Regions from separate parts of the Nocardioides sp. Leaf307 genome, predicted to be linked through region 1. Evidence: predicted binding sites of a transcription regulator. Region 1 holds the regulator's gene; the other holds the start of a gene.

Region 1 (15,506 bases):
CGGTCTTGACCGCCGCACCCAGGTCGGAGGCGTCGAGCACGATGAAGGGGTCGGAGCCGCCGAGCTCGAGCACGACCTTCTTGAGGTTGCGGCCCGCGACCTCGGCCACCGCGGCGCCGGCGCGCTCGCTGCCGGTGACCGAGACACCCACGACGCGGGGGTCGGCGATGATGTCGGCGGCCTGGTCGTTGGTGGCGAAGAGGTTGATGTAGGCGTCGGCCGGCAGGCCGGCGTCGTGGAAGATCTGCTCGATCGCCAGCGCCGACTCCGGGCACTGCGGGGCGTGCTTGAGCAGGATGGTGTTGCCGATCATCAGGTTGGGCGCGGCGAACCGGGCCACCTGGTAGTACGGGAAGTTCCACGGCATGATCCCCAGCAGGGCCCCCACGGCCTCCTTGCGCACGACCGCGTTGCCGCCCATCGACGGGCTCAGCGGCTCGTCGGCCAGCAGGCCCGGGCCCTCGTCGGCGTAGTAGCGGAAGATCGAGGCCACCAGCTGCAGCTCGCCCTTGCCCTCGCGCAGCGGCTTGCCCATCTCGCGGGCGATGATCGCGGCGAGGTCGTCGATGCGCTCGTCGAAGAGGTCGGCCACCTTGTGCAGCACCGCGGTGCGCTCGGCCTTGTCGGTGGTGCGCCACTGGCCGTACGCCGCGTGCGAGCGCGTCAGCGCGTCCTGCACCTCGGCATCGGTCGCCGTCGGGTACTCCTTCTCGACCTTGCCCGTCGACGGGTTGACCACCTGGTAGTCGCTCATCTCGCGTCCTCTCCGTGCCGCCGGCGATTACGCCGCACCCTCGTTGGTGCCGCGCTCACCGGCCTTCTCGACGGTAGTCCGCGCGGAGCACGGCGCAAGGGCCCGTCGGGGTGGTTGCAGCCACGCCTGTCCGGCCCGCCGGCGGGCCGCGTCGCCGGCCCCTCTCAGTCGCTGCGACGGGGGCGCTGCGTCGGCTGCACCGCGTCGGCACCGCCCCGGGCCGCACCCGCCCCGGCACCGTCGGGCCCGCCGCCGGACCGACCGCCCGTCGTCCCGGTGCGACTGCGGTCCGGGGCCGACGGCTCGTCGGCGTCGCCGGCAGACGAGAGGTAGACCCCGCCCAGGGCCCCGACGACCAGGGTCGCCGCCAGGGCGGCCAGCGAACGGCGGGGACCCGACGGGCCGGGGCGCGGCGGCGCCGTCGTCCTGCCCGGACCGGGAGTCCGGGCGGGCGGCTTCTTCCGGTGCACGGCCGACCCCCCGGCTCCGAGCGACACGGGCCCGGTCGATTCGGTCTTGGTCGACTCGGTCTCGGTCGCCACGGGCGCGTGCGACGCGGGCCCGGTCGCCTGTGGCATGGCGCGCAACGCGTCCCAGATCTGGCGGAGCTGATCGCGATCGAGCACGGTCGGTCGTGAGAGGAGCATCTCGGTAAGCGTCGACGTCGAGCAGACCATGACGTCGCGGGCCCAGCCCTCGACCCGCTCCTCGCGGACGAAGCACAGCACCGGCACGGCCAGCTGCGAGCTGACGTGCGGTGTGGCCAGACTGACGGCGATGGCCGCCTCGGCGGCAGCGGCGACCTCCCGCTCGCGCTTCCACCCGCCCTGCCGCAGGACGTCGTCACGCACCTCGACCACCCCCGACCAGTTCTTGGTGTCGACGACGAAGACCCCGCCCGGGCCGAGGACCACGTGGTCGACGTTGGCGAGCTTGCGACCCGGCCACCGGATGTCGTGGAACGCCGTCCACTCCGCCGGGAGCGTCGCGAGCACGTCGGCGGTGGCGCGCTCACCGGCGGCGCCGCGCTCCCACCTCTCCGCGGCGCGCTCGAGTCGGGCGATCTTCTCCCGGTGGCGGCGGGCCACGGCCTCGGCGGACTCCCCGGCGGACGGGTCGGTCATGGTGCTCCCTCGTGGCCTGCGCGGCCGTCGACGTCAAGGTAAAGACGTCATCGGCAGCCGCCCAGCAGGGTTGAGGAACCGCAGGCGCCCCATCGGGGGGCGTCTCCTCGGGCCGTGCCTCCTCAGGCCCAGCGCGCCTCCTCCCCCGGGTCGAACAGCTCGAGCCCGGGCTCGTCGTCGGGCAGCAACGAGAGCTGGCGCTCGCGCCTCCGGGCCACCACGGGACGCGGCGGGGCGGGCTCCCGCTCGCGGGACTGACGCCACACCACCAGGCGCAGCGCAGCGCGCAGGCCGGCGAGCAGCTCCTCGACGTCCACGCCGGTCACGTCGAGGTGGCCGGCACGCACACCCACGAGGTGGGCCACGATGAGGCGCCGGTCGTGGTCGAACAGCTCGGCCACCAGCTCCGGGGCGAGCCGGGCGTCGGCCATGAGCTCGACCACAGCGGCCAGGGGCGTGGCCTCCGCGAGGTCGACGGCTCCGGGCCCGAGGCGGGCCAGGCGCTCGAAGGCCGCCGTGCGGGCTGCCGGCGCCGGCTCCGTCGGCGGCTGGAGGTAGCGCCGGCCACCGAGCCGCGCCACCGTGTCGCGCGCGGCCTCGTCGATCTCCTGCATGATCCGCGACAGCACGACCCGCAGCTGCATGGGCGCGAAGGGCAGGGCGTGCAGGTCGTGGCCGAACTCGATCTCGCCCTCCACCGCCCGCAGCTGGAGGAACGGCATGCGCGCCGCGAGCAGGGCGACCTCGCGCAGCGCTGCAGCGTGGTCGGGCAGGTCGACGGCCAGCCACCCGAAGAGGCGCACCACCGGCACGTCGTCGAGGACCCGCACGAACACCGTCGACAGGCCGACCCGGACCGGCACGTCGCCGTCCTCGTCGCGCTCGAGCTCCTCGCCCTCCGACATCTCCAGGAGCACCTCGTCGACCATCTCCTGCAGGTGCTCGACACCCTCGGGCATCGTGGCCAGCGGCGCCGGGGACGTCCGTGTCGGCTCCTGCCCGCCCTGCGACCGGAGGCCCCGGAGGTCGAGATCGGTCACGAGGAACGCCGGGTCAGGACAACCGAGGACCTCCGTGAGCGCGAGCACGGCCAGCGCCGCCAGCTCGTCGGCCCTCGCTCGCGGGCGGTCGAGGACCCCCAGGACCGCGGCGTCGGGCTCCTCGCCCGGCTCCGCGGCGGGGTCGAGCCACCCGAGGTCGAGCAGACCCCGGCGTAGGGCCGCGTCGGCGCCTGCACCCGCCACCACCTCCGCCCGCACCATGCCCGCACCCCACCCGGTCAGCCTGACGCCGGGCCTCTGGCCCGTGTCCGTGCCCGTGACCTCGAGCCCGAGGGACACCATCTCGCCGTCCCCGAGCTCGGCCAGCCGGTCGCCCAGTCGCCGGCGGAGCTCCCGCCACGATCCCGTCAGCTGCGTCACCGCACGCCCCGTCCCCGTCGCGCCGCGACCCGGTGCCGCTGCGATGCCCGTCACGCTAGGGGCGACCACCGACAGTCGGGGCCTGCTCGGTCCGGCGGCGTGGCAGGCTCTGGCACGGCCGCCTCCGTGTGACGTGGCCGCGGCCACCGACCCGGGGGTCGACCCCGACCGGAGGAGACCCGATGGCCCTGGAGCACGGTGAGCGACCCCTCGAGGAGGGCATCCGCACCGACCTGCGCGAGGCGCTGGACTACGGCACCTACCTCGACCTCGACCGGCTGCTCTCCGCACAGCACCCGGTCAGCGACCCGGTCCATCCCGACGAGCTGCTCTTCATCGTCCAGCACCAGACCACCGAGCTGTGGTTCAAGCTCGTCCTCCACGAGCTGCGCGGCGTGCGCGGCTACCTAGAGGCCGACGACGTCGACCGGGCCCGCAAGGCTCTGGCCCGGGTCAAGCACATCTTCCGCACCCTCACCGAGCAGTGGTCGGTGCTGGCCACGCTCACCCCCAGCGAGTACGGCGGGTTCCGCGACGCCCTCGGCCCCTCGTCGGGCTTCCAGTCCCACCAGTACCGCGGGGTGGAGTTCATCCTCGGCAACAAGAACGCCCGCATGCTCCGCGTCTTCGACGCCAAGCCGACCGTGCGCGCCGATCTGCAGGACCTGCTCGACACCCCCACCGTCTACGACGCCCTGCTGGCCTTCCTGGCCCGTCACGGCCACGACGTGCCCGCCGACGTCCTGGGGCGCGACGTCCGCGAGGCCTGGGTCGAGCGGCCCGACCTCGTGCCGGTGCTCGCCGCCCTCTACGACGACCCGCGCACCCACTGGGAGGGCTACGCGATCTGCGAGGACCTCGTCGACCTCGAGGACGCCTTCCAGCTGTGGCGCTTCCGCCACCTGCGCACCGTGCAGCGCACCATCGGCTTCAAGACCGGCACCGGCGGCAGCTCCGGCGTCGGCTTCCTCCAGCGGGCGCTGGAGCTCACGTTCTTCCCCGAGCTCTACTCCGTACGCACGGGCATCGGCGGCGGCCCGTCGTGACGTCGCCGCGGCCGCTCCTCGCTGCGGTGTGGGTGGTCACCGGCAGCCTGGGCGGCTACCTGCTCATCGACTGGGGCCCCACGTGCGACACCACGTGGGCCGGCACCTACGCGCGACTCACCGGGTGGGCAGCGCACGTCTGCGGCGGAACGTTCCCCTTCACGCCCACCGTGCTCGCCTTCACCACCACCGGCTTCCTGGCCCTCGCCCTGATCGTCCAGCGGCCGGCCGGGAGCCGCGGCACCACGGCCCTCGGCCTCACGGTGGCGGCCCTGCCGCTCGTGACCACCCTGTCCCTGTTGGGGCTCGCCCAGGTCCCGTGACGGTCGGGATTCCTGAGGACGGCTCGGTCGCCGCTGCACCGCGCAAGCCCACCGTCACCGCACAGCAGCTGGGCCTCGTCGCGTCCGCAACGGCCACCGGCCCGGCCCCTCCGTGCAGGAAGGACCGGGCCGGTGGCGATGCGGGAGGCGTCAGCTGCAGCCGGACGTGCTGCCGCAGCCCTCGCAGACGTAGCAGGAGCCGGCGGGACGCATCTTGGTGCCGCAGGTGAAGCACAGCGGGGAGTCGATCGCGGTGCCGGTGATCTTCTCCATCAGCTCGGCGGAGGTGTGGGCCTCCTTGGCCGGCTGGGCCGGGACCTCGCGCTGCGAGGCGCCCTCGGTGTCGTGGGTGACGACACCCTCGACGGTCTCGGGCTCGGCGACCGGCGCCGAGGCGACCGGCTCGTCGATGAGCTCCGCGGCGCCACCGGTCTCGACGACGGGCTCGTAGGAGCCGGTCTCGAGGTAGCGCTGACGCTCGTCGGCGGAGTAGATCCCCATGGCCTGGCGCTGCTCGAAGGGCAGGTAGTCCAGGGCCAGGCGGCGGAAGATGTAGTCCATGATCGACTGGCTCATCCGCACGTCGGGGTCGTCGGTGAGGCCGGCGGGCTCGAAGCGCAGGTTGGTGAACTTCGAGACGTAGGTCTCCAGCGGCACGCCGTACTGCAGGCCGATGCTGACCGCGATCGAGAACGCGTCCATGACGCCGGCCAGGGTCGAGCCCTGCTTGCCGAGCTTGAGGAAGATCTCGCCGAGCTCGCCGTCGGCGTGCGCACCCGAGGTCATGTAGCCCTCGGCGCCACCCACGGTGAAGGAGGTGGTGCGCGAGACGCGCGACTTGGGCAGACGCTTGCGGGTCGGGGCGTAGACGACCTTCTCGACGACCTTGGTCTCGACCGGGGCGGCGTCGGCGCTCTTGTTGGAGTCGGTGCCCTTGTTGTCGCCCTTGCCGCTCGACATGGGCTGGCCGACCTTGCAGTTGTCGCGGTAGACCGCGGTGGCCTTGAGGCCGAGCTTCCAGGACTGGAAGTAGACGTCCTCGATCTCCTCGACCGTGGCGGTCTCGGGGAGGTTGACGGTCTTGGAGATCGCGCCGGACAGGAACGGCTGGCAGGCCGCCATCATCCGCACGTGGCCCATCGGGGCCAGGGCGCGGGCGCCCATGGCGGTGTCGAAGACCTCGTAGTGCTCCTGGCGCAGGCCCGGGGCGTCGATGACGTGACCCTCGGCGGCGATGTGGTCGACGATCGCCTCGACCTGCTCGGGCTGGTAGCCCATCTTGCGCAGGGCGCGCGGGATGGTCTGGTTGACGATCTGCATGGAGCCGCCGCCGACGAGCTTCTTGAACTTGACCAGCGAGAAGTCGGGCTCGATGCCGGTGGTGTCGCAGTCCATCATGAAGCCGATGGTGCCGGTGGGCGCGAGCACCGAGGCCTGCGCGTTGCGGAAGCCGTGCTTCGCGCCGAGCTCCTGCACCTGGGCCCACGCGGCCGTGGCCAGCTTGTGGACCTGCTCGTCGGCGATGTGGACCGGGCGCACCGTGTCGTTGGCGGCCTGGTGCTTGCGCATGACGCGCTTGTGGGCGTCGGCGTTGCGGGCGTAGCCGGTGTAGGGGCCCACGACGCCGGCGATCTCGGCCGAGCGCTTGTAGGAGGTGCCGGTCATCAGCGAGGTGATGGTGGCGGCCATGGCGCGGCCGCCGTCGGAGTCGTAGCCCAGGCCCATGGCCATGAGCAGCGCGCCGAGGTTGGCGTAGCCGATGCCGAGCTGGCGGTAGTCGCGGGTGGTCTGGCCGATCGATTCGGTCGGGAAGTCGGCGAAGCAGATGGAGATGTCCATCGCGGTGATGATGAACTCCACGGCCTTCGCGAACAGCGCGCCGTCGAAGGTGTCGTCGTCCTTGAGGAACTTCAGCAGGTTGAGGCTGGCGAGGTTGCACGAGGAGTTGTCGAGCGACATGTACTCCGAGCAGGGGTTGGACGCGGTGATGCGGCCGGTCTCGGGGTTGGTGTGCCAGTCGTTGATGGTGTCGTCGTACTGCATGCCCGGGTCGGCGCACTCCCACGCGGCGGTGGCGATCTTGCGCCACAGGTCGCGGGCGTCGACGGTCTCGATGACCGAGCCGTCCTTGCGCGAGCGCAGGCCGAAGTCGGTGCCGTTCTCGACCGCGCGCATGAACTCGTCGGAAACGCGCACGGAGTTGTTGGCGTTCTGGTACTGCACCGAGGTGATGTCGTCGCCGCCGAGGTCCATGTCGAAGCCGGCGTCGCGCAGGGCGCGGATCTTGTCCTCCTCGCGCGCCTTGGTCGCCACGAACTCCTCGATGTCGGGGTGGTCGACGTCGAGCACGACCATCTTCGCCGCGCGGCGCGTGGCGCCGCCGGACTTGATGGTGCCGGCGGAGGCGTCGGCGCCACGCATGAAGGAGACGGGGCCCGAGGCGGTGCCGCCGGAGGAGAGCAGCTCCTTGGAGGAGCGGATGCGGGAGAGGTTGAGGCCGGCGCCGGAGCCGCCCTTGAAGATGAAGCCCTCCTCCTTGTACCAGTTCAGGATCGAGTCCATGGAGTCGTCGACCGAGAGGATGAAGCAGGCCGAGACCTGCTGCGGGGAGGGCGTGCCGACGTTGAACCACACCGGGGAGTTGAACGAGAAGTACTGGTGCACCAGCAGCCAGGTCAGCTCGTGCTCGAAGACCTCGGCGTCGGCCGGGGAGGCGAAGTAGCCGTTGTCCTCGCCGCCCTTGCGGTAGGTCTTCACGACCCGGTCGACGAGCTCGCGCAGGCTCTGCTCGCGGGTGTCGGAGCCGACGGCGCCGCGGAAGTACTTGGTGGTGACGATCGTGGAGGCGTTGACCGACCAGAAGTCGGGGAACTCCACGTTCTTCTGCTCGAAGACGGTGGCACCGGTCTTCCAGTTGGTCTGGACGACGTCGCGGCGCTCCCAGGTGATCTCGTCGTAGGGGTGCACGCCGGCGGTGCTGAACGTGCGCTCGAAGGTCAGGCCCTTGCCCGCCGCCGAGGCGCCGGTCTGGGCCCCGCTCATCGTCTCCGTCATGTGCTGCTCTCCCTGTGTCGCGTGCTGGCTGTGTCGCGTATTGGCTGTGTCGCGTGCTGGTCGTTGTGGTGCGTGGTCGGGCTCGTGTCGATGGTCGCGCTGACCACCGACACTCGGCGGGCGGACCGGCGTGGGGGTCGGTCCGGTGGGGAGGAGGTGGTGCGCCCGGCAGGCAGCTTCCCCACTGCCTGCCGGGCGGTCTGGGTCAGCCCGTGGTGGGCTGGGGGTCGCGCCCCTCGACCAGCTCGGTGAGCTGCTCGGCGCGGTGGGTGCGCAGCTGGGCGATCTCGGCCTCGAAGTCCTCGGCGGACTCGAAGGCCTTGTAGACGCTGGCGAAGCGGAGGTAGGCCACCTCGTCGAGCTCGCGCAGCGGCGCGAGGATGGCCAGCCCCACCTCGTGGGCGGGGACCTCGGCCTGACCGAGGCCGCGCAGGGCGTCCTCGACGGCCTGGCCGAGGCAGGCCAGGTCGTCCTCGGTGACCGGCCGGCCCTTGCAGGCCTTGCGGGCACCGGCGACGGCCTTCTCGCGGTGGAACGGCTCGGTCGCGCCGGAGCGCTTCACCACGGCGAGCGGCATGAGCTCGACGGTGGTGAACCGCTCCTTGCACGCCAGGCACTGCCGACGCCGGCGCACCGAGCCGCCGTCGTCGCCGACCCGCGAGTCGAGGACCTTGGTGTCGGCGTGGTGGCAGAACGGGCAGTGCACGACAGGTCTCCTCTCGGACGGGTCGAACGGACGGTGCGGGACGGCTGCGGGAGCGTGGCGGCGCGCCTGTGACACCCTCGTCGGGTGGCCAGGAGCTGTGGATAAAGCGGCCGGTCATGTGGAGAACACCGGGCCTGTTGTGAACCATCCACCCTGGCGCTGTGCACTAGATGTGGATAACTACATCCGTGTAAGTACTAGATGTAGGGGAACCGTACGCCCGTCGCGCACACCGCGCAACCTGTTCGGCGTGTCCCGCCGAGTCGCGTCGGGGGCTCCGCCAAACCCGCAGGTCAGCGGGGTACGACGGTGACCGCACGGTGGTCCGTACCGACCGCGGTCCGGGCGTGTCGCGGCTCCACGGGCTCGACGGGGCTCCCCGTCCTGCCGCATGGGGTGAGCCGGTCGGTGCCCCGCTCGGCCTAGCGTCCGTGCCATGAGCGAGACGATGCGAGCCATGGTGGTCAAGGCCAAGAGCCAGGAGTTCACCCTCGAGGAGCGCCCGGTGCCGACCCCGGGACCCGGCGAGGCCGTGGTGAAGGTCGCAGCCTGCGGCGTCTGCCACAGCGACATGTTCGCCCGCGAGGGCGTCTACCCCGGCGTCAGCTTCCCCGTGGTGCCCGGCCACGAGGTCGCCGGCTCCGTGCACAGCCTGGGCGAGGGCGTGCAGGGCTGGAGCGAGGGCCAGCGCGTCGGCGTCGGCTGGTACGGCGGAGCCTGCGGCTGGTGCCGCCCCTGCCGGATGGGCGCACTGATCGCCTGCGAGAACACCCAGATCCCCGGTGTCCAGCGCGACGGCGGCTACGCCGACTACGTGCTGGTGCCCGCCGCGGCCATGGCCGCCATGCCCGAGGAGCTCGCCCCCGAGCTCGCCGCCCCCCTGATGTGCGCGGGCGTCACGACCTACAACGGCCTGCGCCGCACGGGCGCACGCCCCGGCGACCTGGTCGCCGTGCTCGGCGTCGGCGGCCTGGGCCACCTCGGCGTGCAGTACGCCGCCAAGATGGGCTTCCGCGTCGCCGCAATCGCCCGCGGCACCGAGAAGGCCGACCTCGCCCTGGGCCTGGGCGCGCACACCTACATCGACTCCACCGCCACCGACCCCGGCGAGGAGCTGGCCAAGCTCGGCGGCGCCCGCGTCGTGCTCTCCACCGTCACCAACGGCGACGCCGTCGCCTCGACCATCCCCGGCCTGGGCGTCGACGGCGAGCTGGTCGTGGTCGGTGCGGCCGAGCAGCCGATCCCCGTGCCGGCCGCCGCCCTCATCCCGATCAACGGCTCCGTGGCCGGTCACGCCTCGGGCACCGCGGCCGACAGCGAGGACACCCTGAACTTCAGCGCCCTCACCGGCGTCGAGGCGCAGATCGAGACCATGCCGCTGGAGCAGGCGAACGAGGCCTACGCCCGGATGATGGCCGGCGACGCCCGCTTCCGGATGGTGCTCACCGTCGGCTGACGATTCAGGCGCGACCGGCCAGCTGGGCCAGCTCGCGCCACCACGCGACGCGCGTGGGCCGACCGTCGTAGTCACGACGATGGTTGGCCCCGCTCGTCCCGGGCAGCACGAAGACCTGCGCGGTCCCGACGTACCAGTCGTGGGCGCCGAGACGGGGGTGCGCGCGTCGACTCAGCGCACGCGCGGCCTCGTGGGCGACACCCTTGCTGGTGAAGGCCAGCCAGTCGGGCCGCCAGCGCTCCACCTTGGCGACGAGCTCGTCGACCTCGACCCACCGCGGGTCCCAGTGGCCGACCAGGTCGGTCAGGCCGAGACCGAGGGTGGCCACGTCACGGTCCTCCTCAGGGCGCAACCGACGCGGCGAGAGACCGGACAGGTGCACCGACTCCCAGAAGGAGTTGCCGGGCGAGTCGTAGTAGTGCTCCCGGGTGCGGGTCGAGTCGGCGCCGGCCAGGCCGCAGAACACGATCGCCGGCTCCGTGGCCACGATGTCGGGGAGGACCTCCATGCCCCCCACCGTGCCAGCCACCGGGTCAGGGCTCCGGGTCCGGGCTTCGGGTCGACGGGCGCGACGCGATGGTGGTGTCGCGCTGCGAAGTCCCTGCCGATCGGACAGAATGAGCCCGTGGCGACAGCGGGCAAGCGAGCGGGCTCGCGCAAGGGCACCCGGGCGCCCCGCCAGCTGCGCCCGCGCCTGCTGGCGCTGGCCCTGGCCGTGACGGCGGCCGTCGTGGCCTGGGGCTACCTCGTCTACGCCGCGATCGACTTCGGCACCGCCGCCCGCGACGGCGACTCCGGCTCGTGGGCGTTCCTCGCCCTGGCCTCGGTCGGAGCGGTGGCGTGCCTCTTCGTGGGCCTCTTGCTGGTGGCACGCCTGCTCCGCGAGCTCGGCATCACCACCGCACCGACCGGTGCCGCCCCGGACGGCAGCGGCGGCGAGGACCTCGAGCCGGCCGCGCCCCGCCCACCCGGCGGACGCCGCGCCGCGCGCTGACCGGCCGGCAGCACCCCTGGACGGCAGAGGAGGGCGGGCCCGGTGGGGCCCGCCCTCCTGCACTTTCCCCGCTGCTCACCGGCCGGGGTCGAGGCGACCGGTGATGTCGATGGGGGCGCCGACGACGGCGCCCGAGGTCACGCCAGCGGGATGCGCAGACGCTGGCCTGCGGCGACCATGCCGCCGTCGAGGTCGTTGAGCTGCTGGATCTCGGCGATGGTTGAGCGCACGTCACCGTCGTCGGCGACGTCGGCCGCGATGTCCCACAGCGTCTCGCCAGTGCCGACCACGATCACCTCGGTGGGCTGCGCCTGCGAGGTGGCCACCGACCCGGCGGCCAACCACACGCCGACGGCGAGGATGGCCAGGAGCGAGAGCGTGAACACCACGAGTCGCCCACGCCGGGTCAGCCGCACGTGGTGCGTGGCGACACGGGATGCGGCGGGGTGCTGGATCGTGGTGCTCATGGGGACCTCCTGGGGAAGGGGGCGGTCAGCCGTGGGGTGGAGCTCGAGGTGGACGAGGTGATGTCTAGTGGTGACCACCGACAGTCCTGGAGGACCGCCGTCGAGCACCGGATCGACCACACGTTCGATCGAACATGTGTACGACGTTAGATCACGCGTTCGAACAGCACAAGGGGGTCGGACGAACATCTGTTCGACCGCCCGTCCGGCACGGAGGCCCGGACCCGCGGGCCTCGGGCGTCGCGAACGGTCCGACACGCCGTTCGAACAGGTGTTTGAAACCCTCGGGGCCTCCTGGCATGGTGAGCACATCGCCCGACCGGGCGACCAGCGACACCGATCGGTGGCACCGACCAGCGGAGAGGCAGACGATGGCGACCAAGGACACCCGGGGGCGGACCGGGGGCGGTCCCACGGAGGGCCCGACCGACGGCACGGCGGACGGCACGGTGACCGAGCTGCCCGACGGTGCACCCGACGCCACCGGCCTCACCCCGCGGCAGCTGCGGGTGCTGGCCACCATCCGCGACGCGATCGAGAAGCGCGGCTACCCGCCGAGCATGCGCGAGATCGGCAACGCGGTCGGCCTCACCAGCACCTCGAGCGTCGCCCACCAGCTCAAGGTGCTCGAGGAGAAGGGCTTCCTCAAGCGCGACCCCAACCGGCCCCGGGCGCTGGAGGTCTTCCTGCCCGAGGTGATGGCCGCCCGCCGGTCGATCTCGGCGGCCGAGGAGAGCGGTTACGACGAGACCGGTGTCGGCGACTCCGTGCCGGCCGCCACCTACGTCCCGGTCGTCGGCCGGATCGCGGCCGGCGGCCCGATCCTGGCCGAGGAGCAGGTGCAGGACGTCTTCCCCCTGCCCAAGCAGCTCGTCGGCGAGGGGCAGCTCTTCCTGCTCGAGGTCGTGGGCGACTCGATGATCGACGCGGCGATCTGCAGCGGCGACTACGTCGTCATCCGCAAGGAGCAGACCGCCGACAACGGCACCATCGTCGCCGCCCTCATCGACGGCGAGGCGACGGTGAAGACCCTGCAGCGCAAGAACGGCCAGGTCTGGCTGCTGCCGCACAACGAGGCCTACGACCCGATCGACGGCACCCACGCCACGATCCTGGGCGTCGTCACCGCGGTCCTGCGCAGTGTCTAGCCCGCCGCCGCACCCACCCGGGACACCCCGGGGCCGGCCCGTCCTCCCCGCGGAGGACGGGCCGGCGTGCGTGTCGGCGACCCGTGAGAGCCTGGAGCGAGAGCCGGAACCCTCGACCCACTGGAGTGCCCGACGTGCGCCTTCGTCCCCTGTCCGCCCTGCTCCTCGCGGGCGCCCTGTCCGTCTCGACCCTGACGGTCTCGGCCCTGCCCGGCACGGCCGTGGCCGCCCCCCAGGTCGACCTGCCCGAGGTCCCCGGGCTCCCTGGGCTCCCTGGGCTGCCCGGTGTGGACGGGACCGAGACGCCGGACGAGCACGCCCTCGCGGCCCTCGCAGTGGTCGAGACGCTGGTCGACCCGGCGACCAGCCCCGCGGAGGCCCAGCAGACCCTCACGCAGGCCGGCGAGGCCGACCTCACGGGGGCGCTGCGCGACCTCGCGCTGAGCATGGACGCCCTCTCCCCCGCCGACCGCGCGGAGGCCGCGGCCTACCTCGCCCGTCCGACCGACAGGCGCGGCGACGGCTACCTCGACTACGAGGACGACACCGTGCAGCGCGTCTGCACCGACGACCTGTGCGTGCACTACGTCGTCGGCGGCGCCTCGGGCAACAACGTGCCGGCCAAGGACGCGAGCGGGGGCGCCGGTGGTGCGGGCAACGGCGTCCCGGACTACGTCGACTTCGCGCTCTCGACCCTCCAGGACGTGCACGACACCTACGCCGGCGCGGGCTACCGCACGCCGCTGCCCGACGGCGCCAAGGGCGGCGACGCCCGCACCGACGTCTACCTCGGCGACGTCGGCAGCATGAGCTTCTACGGCTACTGCACCTCCGACGACGACGTGCCCGACGACGCGCGCGCCGTGCCCGCCTACTGCGTGCTCGACAACGACTACCGCACCGGGCAGTTCCCCACGAACCTGCCGACCGAGAACCTCCAGGTGACCGCGGCCCACGAGTACTTCCACGCCGTCCAGTACGCCTACGACGCCGGCGAGGACGGCTGGCTCATCGAGGCCACCGCCACCTGGGCCGAGGACGAGCTCTTCGACTCGGTGAACGACAACGTGCAGTACCTCGCCGACAGCCCGCTCTCCCACCCGCGGCAGTCGATGGACCGCGACGAGGACCTCGCGGTCTACGGCGACTGGATCTTCTTCCGCCACCTCACCGAGCGCCACCCCGCCGCGGTCGGTGGACTGCCCGTGCTGGTGCGCAAGATCTGGGAGCGCGCCGGCGCCGCCGCCGGCGACCGTGACGAGTACTCCACCCAGGCCGTCGAGCAGGTGCTGCGCCGCCAGCACGACGTGTCCCTGAGCGAGTCCTTCGCCCGCTTCGCCGACGCCAACCTGCGCCCCGGCCGCGCCTACGCCGAGGGCAGGGCGCAGTCCTACCCCAACGCCCCCCTGTGGAAGCGCACGACCCTGACGGGCTCGAAGCGCTCCGTGGGCGCCCAGCAGGTCTACCTCGACCACCTCAGCAGCGCCAGCCAGCGCTTCACCCCGGGTGCCGGCCTCGGGGGCGGCTGGCGGCTGCGACTGTCCCTCGACCTGCCGTCTCGGACTCGGGGCTCCGCGGCGGTCGTCACCGTCGTGCCCACCTCCGGCACGCCCTCCACACGGGTCCTGCGGCTGGACCGCGCCGGTGACGCCGCCACCCGGGTCGGCTTCTCCTCGGCCCGCACCTCCTACGTCGAGGTCACGCTGGTCAACGCCAGCACCCGCTACCGCAACTGCAGCAACGGCGGGACGAGCACGTGGCCCTGCGGTGGTCGCCCGGTCGACGACGGCCTCCGCTCCACCCTCACCGGGCGGGTCGTCCCTGCCGGGTGACGGGACCGCGCCCGGCAGGTGAACGATCGGTGCGGGTCGCGGCGAGGCCGTCACGGCGCCGCCGCCGCGTCGTTGAACGCGTCGTGACCACGAGCGACACCGCCCCGCAGCCCTCCCGCGACACCGGCCCGACCGGCCCGGCCGGCCCGACCGCGACCGCTCCGGCCCCGCGCCGGCGTACGGTCCTGGCCGGGGGTGCGGTCGGCGTCGGCACCCTCGGCCTGCGCGTCGGCTCGACCGGAGCCGAGGCCGCCCCGCCCCGCGCACGCCGCGCCCGCGTCTTCCGCCACGGGGTGGCCTCCGGCGACCCGCTGCCCGACGCCGTGGTGCTGTGGACCCGGGTCACCCCGACCCCGGGCAGCACCCCCGGATCGGGCCGGGGACCCTCCGTCGAGGTGGTCTGGGAGGTCGCCACCGACACCCGCTTCCGCCGCGTGGTGCGCCGCGGCCGCGTGCGCACCGGGCCCAGCCGCGACCACACCGTCAAGGTCGACGCCACCGGCCTGCGCCCGTCGACCGAGTACTACTACCGCTTCCGCCTCGACGGCCAGGCCAGTCGCACCGGTCGCACCCGCACCGCCCCCGCACCCCAGGCCTCCCCCGACCACCTCCGCTTCGGCGTGGTGTCGTGCGCCAACCTCCAGGCCGGCTTCTTCTCCGCCTACCGCGGGCTCGCCGCGCGCGAGGACCTGCACGCGATCGTCCACCTCGGCGACTACCTCTACGAGTACGGTCCCGGCGAGTACGGCATGGGCGCCGACAACCTCGACGTGCGCCGCCACGTGCCCGACCACGAGATGGTCTCGCTGGCCGACTACCGCCAGCGCCACGCGCAGTACAAGCAGGACCCCGACCTCCAGGACGCCCACGCCCGCTACGCCTGGATCGTCACCTGGGACGACCACGAGGTCACCAACGACCAGTGGCGGGGCGGGGCGGAGAACCACACCCCCGGCACCGGCGAGGGCGGTGAGGGCGACTACCGGCGCCGGCGGGCCCGCGCGCACCGCGCCTACGACGAGTGGATGCCCGTGCGCATGGACGGCACGGCCGCGCTGGGCGACGGCGCCCGGCTCTTCCGGCGGCTGCGCTTCGGCACGCTGCTGGAGATCAGCATGCTCGACCTGCGCACCTACCGGGACCAGCAGGTGGCCACGCCGGCGGTCGACCCGGCCGTGAGC
Region 2 (15,506 bases), 1.0 Mb from region 1:
GTCGCTGCGGCGCACCGCCCCGGTCGTGCTCGCCTACCACCTGCGCCCGGGCCGGCTGGTGCACGTGCGGGTCGTCGCCGCCCTGGCCTACACGGCCGGCAACCGCACCCAGGGCCGGGGATCGCGCGTGTCCCTCGAGCTCCGCCTGACCCAGGACGTCAACGGCTTCCGTGACGACACGGTGGTGCTCCGTGGCTGAGCACCGCCGGACCCGGCGGCCGTCCCGGCCCGCGCGCCCCCGACCCACGGGGCGCCGTCGGGCGGTGGCGCCGCGGCACGGTCGGGCCACCAAGGGCTGGGCGGCGCTGGCGCTGGCAGGGGGACTGGTCCTGGGCGCCGGCAGCAACGGCACCTTCGCCTTCTGGAGCGACACCGACACCGTGGCCAGCGGCTCCTTCACCACCGGGCGCCTCGACCTCACCGTCGACGGCGCCCAGGGCAACCCCACCGCCCACACCGTCACCAACCTCGCGCTCGCCACGATGGTGCCGGGGGAGAGCGTCGCCGCGACGCTCACCGTGCGCAACGCCGGCGACGCGCCCTTCACCTTCCGCGCCAGCGCCACCAAGGCTGGCGACCTGGCCACGCCGCTGGTGGTCGAGGTGGTCGCCGGGTCGACGCAGACCGGGGACGACGCGACCTACCCCCGCACCGAGGGGTGCTCCGGCGGCACGCCGCTGTCGCCCACCACGGCGACCCGGCTCGACGTCGCCGCCTCCACCACGCTCTGCGTCAAGGTGACCCTGCCCTTCGAGACCGCCGACACCTTCCAGTCGAAGACCGCGCCGAGCACGGTCTCCCTCGCGCTCGCCGCCAGCCAGGTCGCCCCGTGAGCCGCCTCGCCGCTGTCGTGCTCGCGCTCCTGCTGGGGCTGGGCGTCGGCGCGGCCCTCGGGGCGTCGCCCCGCGCGACGCTGGCCGCCTTCTCCGACTCCGCCGCCGCGAGCAGCGGGGAGCTCACCAGTGGGGCGATCGCCAAGCCGACCTCGCCGGTGGGCAGCCGCTCGCTGGCGGGCGCGGTGACCCTGAGCTGGGCGGCCACACCGGCGGGCACCGGCACGGCCGGCACCTACCGGGTGCTGCGCTGGAGCGCGCCCACGGGCGGCACCAGCGTGCAGGCCTGCGCCACCACGGCCCCCACCACGACCTGCTCCGACGCGGGCGCGCCGCTGCTCGCCACCACGTACTACTCCCTCGTCGCCACCGTCGGCGCCGCCTGGAGCAAGGAGTCCGACCGGGTCGCGGTGCCGGTGGCCGGCTCCTCCGACACCGTCGCCCCCGCGCTCGCCGTGGGCTTCCCGACCACCGGCACGTCCTCCTCGTCCAGCTCGTTCTCGACCAAGGTCGCCGCCGGCTGCCCGGCGGGCGGGGTGGCCTGCGGCTCCACGTCGGACAACGTCGCCACCACCGAGGTCACCTACCGCCTGGAGCGGCGCAGCGGCACGGGCCCGGGTGCGAGCACGGTGTGCTGGAACGGGTCGGCGTGGGCTTCGGCCACCTGCCTGCTCGGCCAGCAGCCGGCCACGCTGGTCGGCGGCACGGCCTGGCGGGTGCCGGGCTCGCCCGAGTCCGCCTATCCCAACACCTTCGGGGCGGCGGCCTTCACCCTCACCGTCCGTGCCGTCGACGCCGCCGGCAACGCCACCACCGCGACCAGCACCTTCTCCACCACCTGACCCGCCCCGCGCGGTCCCACCTGCCCGCGCGGGGCTCCGGGCCCGGCCCTACGATCGCCCGGTGCCGTCACCCCGCATCGGAGTCCTCGCCCTCCAGGGCGACGTGGTCGACCACGTCCGCGCGCTGCGTGCGCTGGGGGCCGAGGCGACCGGCGTACGCCGCGCGGCGGAGCTGGCCGCCGTCGACGCACTGGTCGTGCCGGGCGGCGAGTCGACCACGATGATCCGCCTGGCGAGGGTCTTCGACCTGCTCGGACCGCTGCGCGAGCGGATCGCCGAGGGCCTGCCGGTGCTCGGCACCTGCGCGGGGATGATCATGCTGGCCGACCGCGTCGAGGACGCCGCGCCCGGGCAGGAGACCCTCGGCGGGCTGCATGTCACGGTGCGCCGCAACGCCTTCGGGCGCCAGGTCGACTCCTTCGAGGGCCCGCTCGACGTGGCCGGCCTCGACTCCCCGGTGCACGCCGTCTTCATCCGGGCGCCCTGGGTGGAGGCCGTCGACGACGACGTCGAGGTGCTCGCGCGTGTGGCGCACGGTCCGGCCGTGGGTAGGATCGTCGCGGTCCGGCAGGGCCCGCTCATGGCCACCTCGTTCCACCCCGAGGTCGGCGAGGACACCCGCATCCACGGGTTGTTCCTCGACCTGGTCCGGGAGCGTTGACCGGCCGGCGCAGCACTTCGACAAGCACGACCGCCCCGGTGCGCCGGGAGCAGGGCGTGGACGGACGGGAAGAGGGAACGCATGTCGGGGCACTCCAAGTGGGCGACCACCAAGCACAAGAAGGCCGCGATCGACGCCAAGCGCGGCAAGATGTTCGCCAAGCTGATCAAGAACATCGAGGTCGCGGCCCGCATGGGCGGCGGTGACCCCACCGGCAACCCGACGCTCTACGACGCCATCCAGAAGGCCAAGAAGTCCTCGGTGCCCAACGACAACATCGACCGCGCGGTCAAGCGCGGCTCCGGTGCGGAGACCGGCGGCGCCGACTACCAGACGATCATGTACGAGGGCTACGGCCCCTCCGGCGTCGCGATGCTCATCGAGTGCCTCACCGACAACAAGAACCGCGCCGCCATGGAGGTCCGCACCGCCATGACCCGCAACGGCGGCTCGCTGGCCGACCCGGGCTCGGTGTCCTTCCTCTTCCACCGCAAGGGCGTCGTCGTGGTGCCCGCGCAGCAGGAGGGGAAGACCGTCTCCGAGGACGACGTGCTCGAGGCGACCCTCGAGGCCGGCGCCGACGCCGTCAACGACCTGGGGGAGGCCTTCGAGGTCGTCTCCGAGCCCACCGACCTGGTGGCGGTGCGCACCGCGCTGCAGAGCGCCGGCATCGACTACGACTCCGCCGACGCCTCCTTCGTGCCCGACATGCAGGTCGCGCTCGACAAGGACGCCGCGGCCAAGATGTTCCGCCTCGTCGACGTCCTGGAGGACCTCGACGACGTGCAGAACCTCTACGCCAACTTCGACGTGGCCGACGACGTCATGGCCCAGCTCGAGGACGCCTGACCCGAGGCCGGGCCCGACCTCGTTCCCCCTGGCCGCGCCCGGCCCGCGTGTCGCCGCGGCGCAGGTCGGTCGTGGTGGGTAGCGTTGCCTGCGAACACATGTTCGACACGACGCCGGCCCACCGAGGCCCGGTGCGAGGACCAGGAGGCGCGATGCGGGTGCTCGGGATCGACCCCGGCCTGACCCGCTGCGGCCTCGGGGTGGTGGAGGGGTCGGTGGGCCGCCCGCTGACCCTCGTCGACGTCAACGTGGTGCGGACCTCCCCGCACCTGCCGGTCGCGGAGCGCCTGGTCACCATCGAGAAGGGCGTGGACGCCTGGCTCGACGAGTTCTCACCCGACGCCGTCGCGGTGGAGCGGGTCTTCGCCCGCTCCGACGTGAGCACGGTGATGGGCACGGCGCAGGCCAGCGGGATCGCCATGGTGTGCGCGGCGCGACGCGGGCTGCCGATCGCGCTGCACACCCCTAGCGAGGTCAAGGCCGCGGTCTCGGGCAACGGTCGCGCCGACAAGCAGCAGGTCGGGGCGATGGTGACCCGGATCCTGCGCCTCGACGCGCCGCCGAAGCCGGCCGACGCGGCCGACGCCCTGGCCCTGGCCATCACCCACATCTGGCGCGGCGGGGCCCAGCAGCGCCTCGACGCCGCCGTCGGGGCCAGCGGCGCGCGCGCCCACCGGCAGGCGCAGGTCGACGCCCAGGTCAGGGCCCAGCGGGCCGTCCAGCAGCAGGCGCGCAGGCGCGCGTTGGAGCAGGCCGCCGAGGTCGCGGCCGGGAGGAGCAGCAGGTGATCGCGTTCGTGCACGGCCAGGTGGCCACGGTGGGCCTGTCCAGCGCCGTCCTCGAGGTGGGCGGCGTGGGGCTCGAGCTGCTCTGCACCCCCGGCACCCTGGCGTCGCTGCGCGTGGGGCAGCCGGCGACCCTGCCCACCAGCATGGTGGTGCGCGAGGACTCCCTGACGCTCTTCGGCTTCCTCGACGACGACGAGAAGGCCTGCTTCGAACTCGTGCAGACCGCCTCCGGCGTCGGTCCCAAGCTGGCCCAGGCGGTGCTGGCCGTGCTCGCGCCCGACGACCTGCGCCGCGCAGTCTCGGCCGAGGACGTCAAGACCCTCACGCGCGTGCCCGGCATCGGGCAGAAGGGCGCGCAGCGGATCATCCTGGAGCTCAAGGACCGCCTCGGCGCGCCCGTCGGCGGTCGCTCGGCGCCGGCCGCCGCCTCGGCCGAGCCGTGGCGTGAGCAGGTGGCGACCGGTCTGGTCGGTCTGGGCTGGTCGGCGAAGGACGCCGAGAAGGCCGTCGACGCCGTGGCCCCCGAGGCGGGGCCGGTGCCCGACGTCGCGGCGCTCCTGCGCGCCGCGCTGCGCTCGCTGAGCAGGGCCTGACGTGCGCGAGGAGGACCTCGCGGCCGCCGAGGACGCCTACTTCGGGTCCCTGACCGCCGCCGAGGCCGAGGGCGACGAGCGTGCGGTCGAGGCCGCGCTGCGACCGCGCAGCCTCGACGAGGTCGTCGGGCAGGCCCGGGTGCGCGACCAGCTGGGCCTGGTGCTGGAGGCGGCGCGGATGCGCGGGCGCTCGCCCGACCACGTGCTGCTGTCGGGCCCGCCGGGTCTCGGCAAGACCACGCTGGCCATGATCATCGCCCACGAGATGACCGCACCGCTGCGCCTGACCAGCGGCCCGGCCATCACCCACGCCGGCGACCTGGCCGCGATCCTGTCGGGGATGAACGAGGGCGAGGTCCTCTTCGTCGACGAGATCCATCGGATGTCGCGCCCGGCGGAGGAGATGCTCTACATGGCGATGGAGGACTTCCGCGTCGACGTCGTCATCGGCAAGGGGCCCGGCGCCACCGCCATCCCGCTCGAGATCCCGCCCTTCACCCTCGTCGGCGCGACCACCCGTGCCGGGCTGCTGCCCGGCCCGCTGCGTGACCGCTTCGGCTTCACCGCCCACCTCGAGTACTACGAGCCCCACGAGCTCGACCGCATCGTGCACCGCTCGGCGGGCCTGCTCGGGGTCGAGCTGCGCCCCGACGGCTCCAGCGAGATCGCCTCGCGCTCGCGCGGCACCCCGCGCATCGCCAACCGCCTGCTGCGCCGGGTGCGCGACTTCGCGCAGGTCCGCGCCGACGGCGTCGTCACCCTCGACGTGGCGCGCGCGGCGCTCGACCTCTACGAGGTCGACGAGCTCGGCCTCGACCGGCTCGACCGGGCCGTGCTCGACGCGCTGTGCCGCCGCTTCGGCGGCGGCCCCGTGGGGGTCTCCACCCTCGCCGTGGCCGTGGGGGAGGAGCGCGAGACCGTCGAGGAGGTCGCCGAGCCCTTCCTGGTGCGCAACGGCTTCCTGGCCCGGACCCCCCGCGGGCGCATCGCCACCCGCGCGGCCTGGCACCACCTCGGCCTGGCCGCACCCGCCGCGGTGGCCGACACGGCGCTCTTCGACGACTGAGCGGTCGCGCGCCGCGTGGCCACGCCACCGCCGCGCGCCGGGCCCGCACGACCTGGTCCGAGAGGGTGTGGCGGTGCGCGCCCCGCCGGGCACGGTGGTGCACGACGTGGCCTGGGCCACGGCTACACTTTGCCGTCGGTCGCCCCCGGGACTCCTCCGGGGTCCCGCGGCCCTGCACCCACTCCCTGCTCGAGAGGTCTTGTCGTGTCGACGCTCGTCAACCTGCTGCCGATCATCCTGATCGCGCTGGTGTTCTGGCTGCTGATCATCCGGCCGCAGACCCGGCGCCAGAAGGAGCTCGTGCGCATGCAGGGCTCCCTCACCGTCGGCGACCGGGTGATGCTGACCTCGGGCGTCTTCGGCGAGGTCCGCGAGATCACCGACGAGCACGTCGGGGTCGAGATCGCCGACGGCGTCGTGATCCGCGTGGTGCGCGGGGCGATCGGCTCGATCATCCCCGCCCACGACCCGCTCGAGGACCCGACCGACGGGCCGGCCCTCGGCGAGGGCCGCGCCGAGACCGAGGAGCGCTGACGTGGCGCGCCCCTCGACCCGTCCGGGCCGCACCCTGGTGGTGTTCTTCCTCGGCGTGGCGATCCTCTACGGGCTCACCGCGCTGGCCGGCACCTGGAAGCCGGCCCTGGGCCTGGACCTCCAGGGCGGCACCCGCATCGTCCTGATCCCCGACGGCGACCCCTCGCAGGAGAACCTGGAGGAGGCCCGCCAGATCATCGACGACCGCGTCAACGGCTCCGGCGTCTCCGAGGGCGAGGTCACGACCTCGAGCGGCAACATCACCGTCGAGATCCCCGGCGAGGACCAGAGCGACCTCGAGGAGACCGTGCAGCGCACGGCCCAGCTCCGCTTCCGTCTCGTCGCGTGCTCCCCGCTGCTCGGCACCTCCTGCGGCGCGGCCGGCCAGGTGAGCACCGACCCCGGCACGCAGGTGCCCGGCGCCACCACCCCCGGTGGCCAGCAGGGTGGCCAGCAGGGCGGCACCCAGAACGGTCAGCAGAACGGCCAGCAGCAGGGCGGCCAGCAGGACGGCGCCGGTCAGAGCGGCAACAACCGCCCCGCTCCCGGCTTCGCCCAGCGCGACCTGCTCACCTCCGGCACGGCCTCGCCCAGCCCCAACGGCCAGCCCAGCGACCAGCCCAGCGGCCAGCCCAGCGGCCAGGCCGGCGACGGTGCGAGCACCAGCCCCTCGGCCCAGCCCTCCGGCAGCGCCTCGCCCTCGGGCAGCGCCGGCCCGGGCGCCGCCGCCGGCGGCCAGGCCGCGATCGACAGCTGCCTGGCGGCAGCCGCCGACGACGAGACCCTTGCCGACCCGCTGGCCTGGATCAACAGCCCCACCCCAGCGTGCGCCGAGGCGTTCACGGCGTACCAGTGCCCCGCCGAGGGCACCGGCCAGGCCATGCCCGACGACCCGGCCACGCCGCTCATCACCTGCGACGACGAGGGCATCCCCTACCTGCTGTCGAGCTCGATCATCGAGGGCACCGACCTCACCGACGCCGCCGCGGGCATCCCGCAGGGCCAGGTCGGCTGGGCGGTCACCCTGTCGTTCAACGGCGAGGGCACCGACACCTTCGGCGAGGTCTCCCAGGCCCTGGCCGGCCAGGAGCGTCCCTTCGCCATCGTGCTCGACGGCGGCGTGATCTCCGCGCCCACCATCGACACCCCCATCCTCAACGGCGAGGCCCAGATCACCGGCGACTTCGGCGAGGAGGAGGCCGACAGCCTGGCCACGAGCCTGAAGTACGGCTCGCTGCCGATCGCCTTCGGCGACACCTCGGTCGAGACGATCGGCCCCTCGCTCGCGGGCAGCCAGCTCAGCGCGGGCATCTACGCCGGCGCGGCCGGCCTGCTCCTGGTGATGCTCTACTGCCTGGTCTACTACCGCGGCCTGGGCCTGGTGGTCGTCGGCTCGCTCGCCGTCGCGGCGGCCATCACCTACGCCATGGTCCTGCTCCTGGGCGCCGGCGCGGGCTTCACGCTGACCCTGCCCGGCATCGCCGGTCTCATCATCGCGGTCGGTGTCACCGCCGACTCCTTCATCATCTTCTTCGAGCGCATCCGCGACGAGATGCGGGAGGGCAAGTCGATGCGGGTCGCGGTCGAGTCGGGCTGGCAGCGCGCCCGGGTCACCCGGCTGGCCGCCAACGTGGTCTCGCTGCTCTCCGCGGCGGTCCTCTACATCTTCGCGACCGGCGTCGTGAAGGGCTTCGGCTTCGCGCTGGGCCTCTCGACGCTGATCGACCTCGCGGTGCTGTTCTGGTTCACCAAGCCGATGGTGTCCTACCTCGCGCGCTACTCGTTCTTCAACGGCGGCGGTCGGCTCTCCGGCCTCAGCCCCGAGACCCTGGGCATGGACCGGGTCCCGGCCACGGCAGGAGGCAAGGCCTGATGGGCACGTTCTCACGGCTCGGCAACGACCTCTACGGCGGTCGGAAGTCGATCGACTTCGTCAACAAGCGCGGCCCCTGGTACCTCGTCTCGGTGCTGCTCGTGGCCGCGGCGATCGCCATCGTGCTGCTCAAGGGCCTCAACTTCGGCGTGGAGTTCACCGGCGGCACGCAGTTCGACGTCGACGTCGCTGCGAGCTCCGCGACCCAGGACACCGCCGACGAGCTGCGCCAGGAGATCGCCGACTCCGGGATCGAGGCCGCGGGCACGCCCACGGTCACGACCTCGAGCCGCGACGCGCTCATCGTGCAGACCGAGAACCTCTCCAACGCCGACAACGACGCGATCCTGCAGATCATCGACGACGTCACCGGCGCGTCCGGTGACGCGATCTCCCAGACCGAGATCGGCCCGAGCTGGGGCCAGCAGGTCGCCCAGCGCGCCGTGCTCGGCGTAGTCATCTTCCTCATCCTCGTGGTGCTCTTCATCTGGGCCTACTTCCGCGAGTGGAAGATGTCGGTGGCCGCGCTCGTCGCGCTCTTCCACGACATCGCCATCACGATCGGCATCTACGCCCTCTCCGGCTTCCCCGTGACACCGTCGGCTGTCACGGGTCTGCTGGCGATCCTCGGGTTCTCGCTCTACGACACCGTCGTCGTCTTCGACAAGGTCCGCGAGAACACGACGTCGGCCGAGCTGCGCCGCACCCGCTACACCTACGCCGAGGCCGCCAACCTGGCGGTCAACCAGACGCTGGTCCGGTCGATCAACACCGCGATCGTCGCGCTCATCCCGATCGGCGCGATCCTCTACGTCAGCACCGTGCAGCTGGGCGCGAGCTCCCTGCAGGACCTGGCGCTCTCGCAGTTCGTCGGCATGGCGGTCGGTGTCTACTCCTCGATCTTCCTGGCGCCCCGCCTGCTGGTGCACATGAAGTCCTCGGAGACCGAGGTCAAGCTGGAGGAGAAGCGCGCCAAGGCCCGGGCCCGGGCCATGGCCGACCCCTACGCCACCGTGCCGAGCTTCGCCGAGGACATGCCGGTCGAGGACGAGCCGGGCACCGACCCGGCCGACCGCCCGGTCGTCGACCGCGACCGGCCGCAGATCGCCGGCAACGCCCCGCGCACCGCACCCCCGCGGGCCTCGGAGGCGGTGGGACGCGGTCGGGTGGTGCCCCCGTCGCGGGGTCCGGTCGCCGACTCCCGCGCCGCCGGTCGGCAGCAGCCCTCGCGCCAGACCCGCTCCAAGCGCGGCAAGAAGTGACCTCGCCCGGCGAGGACCCACTCGCCCCCGCCCGTGACGCCCTGGCCCGGTTGATCCTCGACGTGGCCGACTACCCCGAGCCGGGCGTGGTGTTCAAGGACATCACCCCGTTGCTCGCCGACCACGACGGCCTCAGCGCCGTGGTGGCCGCGCTGGCCTCGGCCGGGCGCTCGGGCGCCGACAGCGTGGTGGACAAGGTCGTCGGCATGGAGGCGCGGGGCTTCATCCTGGCCGCGCCGGTGGCGCTCTCCCTCGGTGCCGGCTTCGTCCCGGTGCGCAAGGAGGGCAAGCTGCCCCGTGAGACCCACGGCGTCTCCTACTCCCTGGAGTACGGCGAGGCCACGCTGGAGATCCACCGCGACGCCATCGCCCCCGGCGACCGCGTCCTGCTCGTCGACGACGTGCTCGCCACCGGCGGCACGGCGCGCGCGACCCAGCAGCTGGTCGAGCAGTGCGGCGGCAGCGTCGTCGGCGTGGCGGTGCTGATGGACCTGTCCTTCCTGCCGTGGCGCGAGGCGCTCGGCGAGCTGCCGGTGACCACGCTGATGACGGTCTGACCCGGCCCGGCCACGGACTAGACTGACCAGGTGACCGAGGAGCGCACGGCCCCGCAGACCGGGTCCGGTGCGCCCGGCCCCGCCGACTCCTCCCCGGGCGCCGCGGCGGACGCCGCCTCTTCCCCGTCCTCGTCCGGCCCTGCGCCGCGTGTCGAGCCCGGCACTCCGGTCGACCGCCCGGGCGCGCCGCGCCAGCCGACCCGCACGCCCCCGCGGCGCCCCGACCGCGTCGCCGACCACCGCCAGGTCGAGGCGCCGTCGTCACGCAGCATGCGCTCCCGGCTGGCCCGGATGGGCACGCGCAGCGGCCAGAGCGGCACCAACCCCGTGCTCGACCCGCTGTTCCGTGCCGTACGCGCCAACCACCCGAAGGCCGACCTCGCGCTGCTCGAGCGGGCCTACGCCACCGCCGAGCACCACCACGGCTCGCAGATGCGCAAGAGCGGCGACCCCTACATCACCCACCCGCTCGCGGTGACGACCATCCTGGCGGGCATCGGCATGACCGAGCCGACGCTGGCCGCGGCCCTGCTGCACGACACCGTCGAGGACACCGACTACACCCTCGAGCAGCTGACCAAGGACTTCGGCGAGGAGGTCGCGCTCCTCGTCGACGGGGTGACCAAGCTCGACAAGGTCCGCTACGGCGAGACCGCCGAGGCCGAGACCATCCGCAAGATGATCGTCTCGATGTCGCGCGACATCCGGGTGCTGGTCATCAAGCTGGCCGACCGGCTGCACAACATGCGCACCCTGCGCTTCGTGCGCCAGGAGACCCAGGAGCGCAAGGCCCGCGAGACCCTCGACATCTACGCCCCGCTGGCCCACCGGCTGGGCATGAACACCATCAAGTGGGAGCTGGAGGACCTCGCGTTCGCCACGCTGCACCCCAAGATCTACGACGAGATCGTGCGGATGGTCGCGGAGCGGGCGCCCTCGCGCGACCAGTTCATGGCCGAGGTCATCAACCAGGTGGAGGCCGACCTGCGCGAGGCGAAGGTCAAGGCGAAGGTCACCGGTCGCCCGAAGCACTACTACTCCATCTACCAGAAGATGATCCTGGGCGGTCGGGAGTTCTCCGACATCTACGACCTCGTCGGCATCCGCGTGCTGGTCGAGGAGGACCGCGACTGCTACGCCGTCCTCGGCGTGCTCCACTCCCGGTGGAACCCCGTGCTGGGGCGCTTCAAGGACTACGTCGCGATGCCGAAGTTCAACATGTACCAGTCGCTGCACACCACGGTGATCGGTCCGCAGGGCAAGCCCGTCGAGATGCAGATCCGCACCTTCTCCCAGCACCGCCGCGCCGAGTACGGCGTGGCCGCGCACTGGAAGTACAAGGAGGACGGCCGCGCCGGCCTCGACACCGACCGTCGCGCCGAGCCCGGCCAGACCGGCGGCGATATGACCTGGGTGCGCCAGCTGCTCGACTGGCAGAGCGAGGTCGAGGACCCGGGCGAGTTCCTGGAGTCGCTGCGCTTCGAGATCAACCGCGCCGAGACCTACGTCTTCACCCCGCGCGGCGACGTGATCGCACTGCCCTCGGGGGCCACCCCGGTCGACTTCGCCTACGCCGTGCACACCGAGGTCGGCCACCACACCATCGGCGCGCGGGTCAACGGCCGGCTGGTGCCGCTGGAGTCGACGCTGGAGAACGGCGACGTCGTGGAGGTCTTCACCTCCAAGTCGGTCAACGCCGGTCCCTCGCGCGACTGGCTGACCTTCGTGAAGTCGCCGCGCGCCCGCTCCAAGATCCGCCAGTGGTTCACCAAGGAGCGGCGCGAGGAGGCGATCGAGCAGGGCAAGGAGCAGATCGCCAAGCTGATGCGCAAGGAGGGGCTGCCCCTCAAGCGGCTGCTGTCCCACGAGTCGCTCACCCTGGCCGCCGAGCACTTCAAGATCAGCGACGTCTCCGCGCTCTACGCCGCGGTCGGCGAGGGCAACCTCTCGGCCCAGGCCGTCGTACGCCGCGTCATCGACCTGCACGGCGGGAGCGAGGGCGCGCAGGAGGACCTCGCCGAGGCCGTGACGATCACGGGCCGGCGCGGTCGCAGCAAGGTCGCCGGGGCCGGCGACGCCGGCGTGGTGGTCAAGGGCGCGCCCGACGTGTGGGTCAAGCTCGCCAAGTGCTGCACGCCGGTGCCGCCCGACGCGATCCTCGGCTTCGTCACCAAGGGCGGGGGAGTCTCGGTCCACCGCCAGGACTGCACCAACGCCAGCTCGCTGCAGTCGCAGCCCGAGCGGCTGCTCGAGGTCGAGTGGGCGCCGGACTCCAAGTCGACCTTCCTGGTCAACATCCAGGTCGAGGCCCTCGACCGGGCCCGGCTGCTCTCCGACATCACGATGGCGCTCTCCGACGCCCACGTGAACATCCTCTCGGCCAACCTCTCCACCACGCGCGACCGCGTGGCCAAGAGCCGGTTCACCTTCGAGATGGCCGAGACCAAGCACCTCGACACGGTGCTGCGCGCCGTGCGCGGCGTCCCCGGCGTCTTCGACGCCTACCGCGTCACCCAGTAGTCCGCGCCGCGGCGCCGGTCGATCTCTTACCGACCGTTGAGACCTCTACCTGACAGTCGTGACGGTCAGGTAGAGGTCTCAACGGTCAGTAGGACGCGTCGGCCCCCGCGCTCAGCCGGGGCCGACCGAGGTCAGCCGGAGAAGTCGGCGCTGGCCCGGCGGGCCATGTCGAGGAACTGTCGGCGCGAGGCCAGGTTGTCCTCGAGGTCGGCGACCTTCTTCTGGTCGCCCTTCTCGCGGGCCTTCTCCAGGTCGGCCTCGACCTGGGCGATGGCCGACTCGAGCTTGGCGACCATGTCGGAGGCGCGGGCCGACTTCTCGGGGTCGGAGCGCTTCCACTGGTCGTCCTCGACCCCGCGGATGGCCTGCTCGACCGCGCGCATGCGGCCCTCGAGCTCCTTCATCCGGTCGCGCGGCACCTTGCCGGCGGCGTCCCACCGGTCGGCGAGGTCGCGGAAGGTGCGCTTGGCGGCGTCGAGGTCGGTGACCGGCACGAGCGCCTCGGCCTCGACGAGGATCTGCTCCTTGACGACGGCGTTGCCGGCGAACTCCTGGTCGAGCGCGGCGTTGGCGGCGTCACGCGCACCGAAGAAGGTGTCCTGGGCGCCGCGGAAGCGCTTCCACAGCGCGTCGTCGGCGTCCTTGGGCGCGGGGCCGGCGGCCTTCCAGTCGCGCATCAGGTCGCGGTAGCGGCCCGACGTCGGGCCCCAGTCGGTGGAGTCGGCGAGCGCCTCGGCCTCGGTGGCCAGCCGCTCCTTGACCACGCGCGCCGACTCGCGCTTCTCGTTCTGCTCGGCGAAGTGGCTCTTGCGGCGGCGCGTGTAGGCCGTGCGGGCGGTGGAGAAGCGGCGCCACAGGGCGTCGTCGGAGGCGCGGTCGATGCGGGGGAGCGCCTTCCACTGCTCGAGCAGGTCGCGCAGGCGGTTGGCGCCGTTGCGCCAGTCGGTGCCCTCGGCGAGCTTCTCGGCCTCCGCGACCAGCTTCTCCTTGGCCGCCTTCGACTCCGCGGAGCGCTGCGCCTTCTCGGCGCGCCGGGCCTCGCGCTGCTGCTCGAGCACCGGGGCGAGCGCGTCGAGCCTGGCCTCGAGGGAGGCGAGGTCGCCGACGGCGTTGGCGTCGGTGACCTGCGCACGCACCTTGCCGAGGGACTCCGTCGCCTCCTCGGGCGACATCACCCCCGACTTGATGCGCTGCTCGAGCAGCTCCACCTCGAAGGTCAGCGCGGCGAAGCGCTCGGTGAAGAAGGTCAGCGCCTCCTCGGGCGTGCCCTCGGGGTACTGCCCCACGGAGCGCTCCCCGTCGGCGGTCTTCACGTAGACGGTGCCGTCGTCGTCGACGCGGCCCCACTGCTCGCTCGTCACTGCGGTTCCCTCGGTCTCGGTGTCACTCGGTGGTCACTCGGTGGACGCGAGGCCCCATGCTAGTCAGACCGTGGCCGCGGGGGCCGAGGCGCCCGCCAAACCGGTGCGACGAGGGCCCGGGAGCCTCGCTAGGGTGAGGGCGTGCTGATCGCCGGATTCCCCGCAGGCCCCTGGGGCACGAACTGCTACGTCGTGGCCACCGGGCCCGGGGCGGAGTGCGTCGTGGTCGATCCCGGCAAGGACGCCGCCGACGGCGTCGCCGAGGTCGTGCGCGAGCACCGCCTCAAGCCGGTCTCGGTCCTCGTCACCCACGGCCACCTCGACCACATGTGGTGCGTGGCCCCGGTGGCCGGGGGCTACGACGCCACGGCCTGGATCCACCCGGCCGACCGCCACCTGCTGAGCGACCCGATGGCCGGCATGTCGCCCGAGACCAGCCGGATGCTGCTCGGGCAGTCCTACGAGTGGGCCGAGCCCGACGACGTGCGCGAGCTCGCCGACGACCAGCACCTCGAGCTCGCGGGCCTGCGCTTCGTCGTCGACCACACCCCGGGCCACACCGCCGGGTCGGTCACCTTCCGCACGCCGTACGCCGCCGCGGCGGGGCAGCCCGAGGTTTCCGAGGTGATGTTCTCCGGCGACCTGCTCTTCGCGGGCTCGATCGGTCGCACCGACCTGCCCGGCGGCGACCACCCGACCATGCTGCGCAGCCTCGCCAGCAAGGTGCTGCCCCTGGCCGACGACGTGGTCGTGCTCCCCGGTCACGGCGAGCAGACCTCCATCGGGCGCGAGCGCGCCACCAACCCCTACCTGCTGGACCTGGCCGACGGCGACACCGACGGCCCGGCCCGCGTCACCCGAGGTCTCTAGAGCCGATGAACGCCAAGATCCGCCCGCTCAGCGGGTTCCCCGAGCTGCTGCCTGCCCAGCGCGTCGTCGAGCAGCAGGTGGTCGACACCCTGCGCCACGTCTTCGAGCTGCACGGCTTCGCCGGCATCGAGACCCGCGCGGTGGAGCCGCTCGACCAGCTGCTGACCAAGGGCGAGACCTCCAAGGAGGTCTACGTGCTGCGTCGCCTGCAGGAGCAGGAGGGCGGCAAGGACGCGGGCCTGGGCCTCCACTTCGACCTCACCGTGCCCTTCGCGCGCTACGTCGTCGAGAACGCCGGGAGGCTGGAGTTCCCCTTCCGCCGCTACCAGGTGCAGAAGGTGTGGCGCGGCGAGCGCCCCCAGGACGGCCGCTACCGCGAGTTCACGCAGGCCGACATCGACGTGGTCGGGCGCGACACGCTGTCGTTCCACCACGACGTCGAGGTGGCCCGGGTGATGCTCGACGCGCTGCGCCGCATCGACTTCCTGCCCGGCTTCCGGCTCCAGGTCAACAACCGCAAGCTCCTCGAGGGCTACTTCCTCGGCCTGGGCCTCGACGACCCGGCCCCGGCCATGACGGCGGTCGACAAGCTCGACAAGCAGTCGCCCGAGGCCGTGGCCGCCCTGCTCGTCGAGGGCGGGCTCGACGAGGACCTCGCCCGTCGCTGCCTGGCCATCGCGGAGATCTCCAGCACCGACACCTCCTTCGTGCAGCAGGTGCGCGACCTCGGTGTCGAGCACCCGCTGCTGGAGGAGGGCCTCACGGAGCTGGCGGCCGTCGTCGAGGGCTGCGCGAGCCTGGTCGGCCCCCGTGTCGAGGTGGTCGCCGACCTGAGGATCGCGCGCGGCCTCGACTACTACACCGGCACGGTCTTCGAGACCCGCATGCGCGGCCACG

What was found. Region 1 encodes LexA, which represses DNA repair genes until DNA is damaged. Its sites were predicted from a motif close to TCGAACANNTGTTCGA; they were not measured.
Region 2: the regulator LexA is predicted to act here: its motif matches at 3,276-3,291, upstream of ruvC (crossover junction endodeoxyribonuclease RuvC).

What each region holds. Positions count from the first base shown of each region.
Region 1 covers NZ_LMNY01000002.1:1,130,475-1,145,980, forward strand. Annotated here, with positions in the region: gene ASF50_RS14580 (NAD-dependent succinate-semialdehyde dehydrogenase) at 1-754, opposite strand, end outside; gene ASF50_RS14585 (nuclease-related domain-containing protein) at 919-1,878, opposite strand; gene ASF50_RS19105 (T3SS (YopN, CesT) and YbjN peptide-binding chaperone 1) at 2,001-3,590, opposite strand; gene ASF50_RS14595 (tryptophan 2,3-dioxygenase) at 3,482-4,345, shown strand; gene ASF50_RS14600 (hypothetical protein) at 4,342-4,668, shown strand; gene ASF50_RS14605 (vitamin B12-dependent ribonucleotide reductase) at 4,819-7,722, opposite strand; gene nrdR (transcriptional regulator NrdR) at 7,928-8,428, opposite strand; gene ASF50_RS14615 (alcohol dehydrogenase catalytic domain-containing protein) at 8,865-9,884, shown strand; gene ASF50_RS14620 (mismatch-specific DNA-glycosylase) at 9,889-10,392, opposite strand; gene ASF50_RS14625 (hypothetical protein) at 10,510-10,878, shown strand; gene ASF50_RS19310 (LysM peptidoglycan-binding domain-containing protein) at 11,016-11,345, opposite strand; gene lexA (transcriptional repressor LexA) at 11,717-12,493, shown strand; gene ASF50_RS14640 (MXAN_6640 family putative metalloprotease) at 12,628-14,325, shown strand; gene ASF50_RS14645 (alkaline phosphatase D family protein) at 14,409-15,506, shown strand, end outside.
Region 2 covers NZ_LMNY01000002.1:89,195-104,700, reverse strand. Annotated here, with positions in the region: gene ASF50_RS09785 (hypothetical protein) at 1-199, shown strand, start outside; gene ASF50_RS09780 (TasA family protein) at 264-833, shown strand; gene ASF50_RS09775 (hypothetical protein) at 830-1,675, shown strand; gene pdxT (pyridoxal 5'-phosphate synthase glutaminase subunit PdxT) at 1,737-2,336, shown strand; gene ASF50_RS09765 (YebC/PmpR family DNA-binding transcriptional regulator) at 2,418-3,185, shown strand; gene ruvC (crossover junction endodeoxyribonuclease RuvC) at 3,338-3,973, shown strand; gene ruvA (Holliday junction branch migration protein RuvA) at 3,970-4,566, shown strand; gene ruvB (Holliday junction branch migration DNA helicase RuvB) at 4,616-5,632, shown strand; gene yajC (preprotein translocase subunit YajC) at 5,837-6,166, shown strand; gene secD (protein translocase subunit SecD) at 6,168-8,039, shown strand; gene secF (protein translocase subunit SecF) at 8,039-9,301, shown strand; gene ASF50_RS09730 (adenine phosphoribosyltransferase) at 9,298-9,858, shown strand; gene ASF50_RS09725 (RelA/SpoT family protein) at 10,129-12,378, shown strand; gene ASF50_RS09720 (DUF349 domain-containing protein) at 12,510-13,739, opposite strand; gene ASF50_RS09715 (MBL fold metallo-hydrolase) at 13,881-14,609, shown strand; gene hisS (histidine--tRNA ligase) at 14,615-15,506, shown strand, end outside.